One region of the Rhodoferax mekongensis genome, then DNA from elsewhere that is predicted to be linked to it. Evidence: riboswitches for the same ligand, from Rfam matches in the RefSeq annotation. Region 1 holds a riboswitch; the other holds the start of a gene.
The links. Region 1 has a riboswitch for cyclic di-GMP ahead of RAN89_RS17695 (hypothetical protein). Riboswitches for the same ligand answer to the same signal wherever they lie in the genome.
Positions count from the first base shown of each region.

Region 1 (2,478 bases):
GACGACAGCCTGCTGTTGCCTACCCGCGTCAAGGAAGGCGCGGGGCAACTCGCAAGCGGCATGAATCAGCTGGACGACGGCATCCGCGATGCATCCGAAGGACAGAAGAAACTGTCCGATGGCGCCAACCGGGTGGCCGCCGGAGTGGGGACCTTGACGAACGGCATGCGCTCCATGAGCGGCGCTATTCGCCAGGCCGTGACCAAACTGCCCGAGGACAGCCAGCTCGACGAGCTGGATGCCGGGAGCAATCAGCTCAGCAATGGTGCCGGCGCCTTGTCCGAAGGCTTGCAAAAACTCAAAACAGGCACGCAAGCACTTTCGGGTGGATTGGATTTGCTCGCCCATTCGCTGCCGGCTTCCATTGAGACACCGGAAGGCAGCCCGGAAGGTCTGGCCAACTCTGTCAAACCCATTATTGAAGTCGATGCCGTGGTCGGCAACAGCGGCAGCGGCTTTGCACCCAACGTGATCCCCGCAGCACTCTGGCTGGGAGCCGGTGTGGCGGCTTTCCTGATCCATATCCGCGTGATGCCGCGGCATGCCAAGCGCTTTTCACCGCCGGCCAAATTCATCGGCAAGATCGCCATGCCGGCTATCGTGGTGCTGATGCAGGCGCTGGTGCTGGGGCTGACAGTGTTATGGGGCTTGAAGGTGCGCATTTTTGATCCCGCTGCCTTTGCCTTGTGCCTGACAGTGGCAGGACTGTCTTTCTTGATGATCGTGATGCTGCTCACGCGCGCATTGGGCGATGCGGGCAAAGTCTTCGCCATGGTGTTTCTGGCGGTGCAGCTGTCGGCATCGGGTGGCGTTTTGCCGGTGGAACTGAGTGGCGGCTTGTATGAAATCATCAGCCCCTGGCTGCCCATGACCTGGGTGGTGCGGGCGGTGAAGGCGGCCATGTTCGGGGCCTATGGGGGTGCCTGGCAATCGCCCATGCTGCTGGTCACCGCTTGCGGTTTGATCTCGATGTTGCTGGCCTGCTGGATAGGACGCTGGCGCTATCTGCACCCGGCCCAGATGCAGCCCGCTGTCGGCTTGTGACCTGCCGTTGAACTGCGATCAGTGACGCGGCAGCGTGAGAAAGCCGCGTTGCACCCTCCACTCGGTGCACAAGAAGCGTCCGTTGTTCATCAGCCGGTCAAGGATGCTGTAGTCGGGGTAGACCATCTTGCCGTCTTTGCAGATCATCACTGTTTCTTCGGTCGTGACCTGCTGCAGCAAGTTGGCGAGGGTCATGCTGTCCCGCAGGAGTACATACACCGTGAGCAATGCGACAACCGTGGCTGCCAGAGAGCACCACTCCCGCATTTTTTGTTGCAAGGGGCTTGCAACTTCGGGCGAGTCCATGGGAAGGGCACCGCCGCTCAGACTGAACAGGTCGGCACTCCCGGTGGCCGGTGCTGCACCATCCTCTTGAGCCGCAGCAGGCTGGGGCACCTGGGTTTCAGCACTGTGAGCACTGGCGGCCTCGGCGGCGGGGATGAAAGCCCGTCCAAAGGGCTTGGTTTGCTTCATGGTGTGGACTCCCGTACTTTGCATCCGGAGGGCATGACGCCGTTTCCACAGCCAACGCTGCTGAAAGCAACCCCGCTATCCGCCTGCTGTGCAGGGAGGACCGGAGGCTTTGCGTCCCTGCCTCTCGGCAGGTTTGCCCATGCGCTCTAGGCGCGAAAAGTCAGACTATAGAGGAAGCCGGGAAATCCCCCAAATCGGTTTTCGATGCGCAAAAAGAAGTAAAAGCTGTCAGTCCGTGCGTGGTGGAGGCATTGCACAGTTCTTGCACCGCTGATTCTGAGCGCCGCCCGATTCAGTCCGGCATCTGCAAAGGATTGGGCTCAACGGCCCTGAAGTTCACGATAAACACCACGCCTTTGTCCGAATTGGGAGCAATCTCAAGCTCTCCCCCAATTTGGCGTGCCAAATCGGACACCAACTGCAAGCCGAGCGACTCCTTTCGCTTCTCTTCAAAATTGCCGGGAAGGCCTACACCGGTATCCGCCACACGCAGGCTCCACAGGTCGGCATCGTCCAGACGAATCAAGTCGATGCTCACGAGCCCCTGGTCATGGGCAGGAAAGCCATGCTTCAGACAGTTGGAGATGAGTTCATTGACCAGCAAACCGCAGGTGACTGCCTGGTCCATGCCCACTGGGACCGAACCCAAATTCAGCACCAGCTGAACAGAGCGCAAGTTCACGGCCTGGTTTTGAAACGCCTGCGTAGAGAGCTGACTCAAGTATTTCCCCAAGTCCACAGAAGCAAAGGTTCCGGTGCGGTACAGCAGCTCGTGGAGCAACGCCATGGCTCGAATGCGCGCTTGCATATCACCCAGCACCACCTTGGTGTCCGCAACGGTGCTGCGCCTGCTCTCCAATCTGAGCAGGCTGGTAATGACCTGCATATTGTTTTTGACCCTGTGGTGCACTTCCTTCAGAAGTGCTTCCTTGTCTTTCAAGGATGCATTGAGCGCCGACG
Region 1 is NZ_CP132507.1:3,696,830-3,699,307, forward strand. It holds gene RAN89_RS17690 (YhgE/Pip family protein) at 1-1,044, shown strand, start outside; gene RAN89_RS17695 (hypothetical protein) at 1,063-1,518, opposite strand; cyclic di-GMP riboswitch class I at 1,581-1,666, opposite strand; gene RAN89_RS17700 (sensor histidine kinase) at 1,811-2,478, opposite strand, start outside.

Region 2 (2,478 bases), 1.3 Mb from region 1:
ATGAACGAACGCAGCGGCTTTCGTGATGAACACATTCCCCTGCTGGCCAAATGGAGCCTGCGGCCGCTGGCCGACTACCAGGCAGAGCTGGCCAGCCGCAGCCATGCGACGGCCGTGGTCGAAGCCGCCATCTGGATCGCAGGCCGATTGGGAGTGGATGCAGACGAGCTAGAGGAAGCCGGTAAAGACGCTGAGGCCGTGATCCGGACTGCATTGCTTGCTATAGCCTGTAAACGCAGCACATTGCCGGACTGGGTTACCTTTGAAAAGATGATTCTTGCGCTGCGCAAGCGCTACCTTGCCAAACCCGGCAAGCTGCCCTTGACGCTGCCTGCAGACCTACCCTCCGAATGGCTTCCAGTGGTGGAGTCCGTGCGTGATTCAGTCTGGGAAGACTCCGCAAAATGGTTGGAGTCGGCCGTTCCTGCCCGCAAGCTGTTCGACCAGACGCCCGCATTCATGGGGCGGTACTTCTGGGTGGAAGACGCTATCAGCGAAGTGGAGCAATTCGATCGATCAGTCTCTAAAGCCTGGGCCAAGGCCACCGGTGGGAATGACGACGAGAGCTCACTACTCACCCTTTTCCTGTGCATGGCCGCAGGCAGTGCAGCGAAAACCGTATTGACCGAAAAAGCGGCCTCCACCTTAGTGAAGAAAATTCGCAAAACAGGGCTGCAAACCGCCCTTCCCCTGCAATTCATCCAGGACCATGCACCTGCAGAACATCTGGAAGACTATGCGAGCCTGTGGACCAACTTCATCGAAGAGGCGTCGAGCACTCTGACCAGCGACCACGATTACACCTTCAATGACGCGGTAGCCTTGTTGCGCCGTGAATGCAACATCCAAAGCTGATCGCGTCAAGGCGGAGTTGAGGGATAAACACCCGCCAATATTTGCCAACTCCGCAAAAAAAGTTAAAATTAACAAATCGAGTGCTGCCGACCTGGCAGTGCTTATGGGTAAACCCGTTGAAAGACGGGGACACAAAGCCACCGACCTACAGCAGCAATGCCATGGTAGCGGGGCCGCCGATGAGAACATGTGTACGCACGCATTCCATTGAACGTTGTGGCCCTCCCTTGTTTCCCGGAGCAGTTGCCATGACGAGATTCGAAATCCAACGCAATCATCAAAACCAAAGCGTCCATACCAAGTGGCCATTGGCTGCAGTTTGCCTTTCTGCAATTGCAATGCTCAGCGCCTGTGGGGGCGGCTCCAATCCGGCAGATCAGGTGGCGTCAGGCACCGTGACCATGCAAATGGACGTGCCAACCCTGCCCAGCGCTGTTGCAGAGCAGGTCGCAACGCCTTTTTCTCAATCGGAGCCCAGCCCGGACGCAGAGCCTGTTTTCACGCCTATGGCGGCTGGAACGAATACCGCAACCTACACACCTGCGCAGATACGGGCTGCTTACAGCCTTCCCGACCTGCCTGCGAGTGGCACGGCAGTCACAGCAGTCAAGGCTGCACAAATGGGTGCCGGACAGACCATCTACATCGTCAACGCATACCACAACCCTAATGCGATTGCCGAGCTAGCCGTGTTCAACCAAAAATTCGCGCTACCGACATGCGCTACCAAAATCATAGCACCCACCGCAGCATTACCGCTGGCTGCAGCATCAACTAATGCATGTGAATTCTCTGTGGTGTACAACACTGCCGCTGGAGGCATGACTGCGACAGCGCCTGCTTACAACTCCGGCTGGGCGACTGAAATTGCACTCGACGTGCAATGGGCGCATGCCACCGCTCCGCTCGCGCGCATTGTCTTGATCGAAGCGCCGGACGCCTCCCTCAACAGCTTGTTGGGCGCCATCAAGCTGGCCAACTCCATGGGACCCGGGATTGTTTCCATGAGTTTCGGCGCAGCAGAAGGCAGTTGGACAGCGTCGGTGGACTCGGTATTCACCGCACCCAAGATGACCTATCTCGCCGCAACGGGTGACTCCGGTATGGCTGTCTCCTGGCCTTCGGTGTCCCCGAACGTTTTGGCCGTAGGCGGGACGACATTGAACTACAACGGCACAGGCACACGGTCAGAAGTGAGCTGGTCCGGCACCGGAGGCGGCATCAGCGCCTATTCCGCGACGCCCAGCTACCAATCGAATGCCGTCCCGGGCATGGGCTTTACCAGCCGCCGCGTGGTAGCGGATGTGGCCTTCAACGCCGACCCGGCCACTGGCCAATACACCGCCGTGATGACACCCGGCAGCTCCACGGTGAACTGGATGAGCGTGGGGGGCACCAGCCTGTCGACCCCACAATGGGCCGGGCTGATTGCCATTGCCAACGCGAGCCGCGCGCAGGCTTCCAAAGCAGCGCTGGGCCTACCCCACTCTGCCCTCTACAGCCAACTGGCCACAGTACCCGGCACTTACGCGAGTACTTTCGCCGACATTACCCGGGGCAGCCATGGGACCTGCAGCACATGTGCATCGAAGGTGGGATACGACCAGCTTACCGGCCTCGGGA
Region 2 is NZ_CP132507.1:2,426,931-2,429,408, reverse strand. It holds gene RAN89_RS11650 (hypothetical protein) at 1-855, shown strand, start outside; cyclic di-GMP riboswitch class I at 952-1,036, shown strand; gene RAN89_RS11645 (putative Ig domain-containing protein) at 1,194-2,478, shown strand, end outside.
Region 2: linked by a shared signal. The riboswitch ahead of RAN89_RS11645 (putative Ig domain-containing protein) and the one ahead of RAN89_RS17695 (hypothetical protein) in region 1 are both predicted to bind cyclic di-GMP.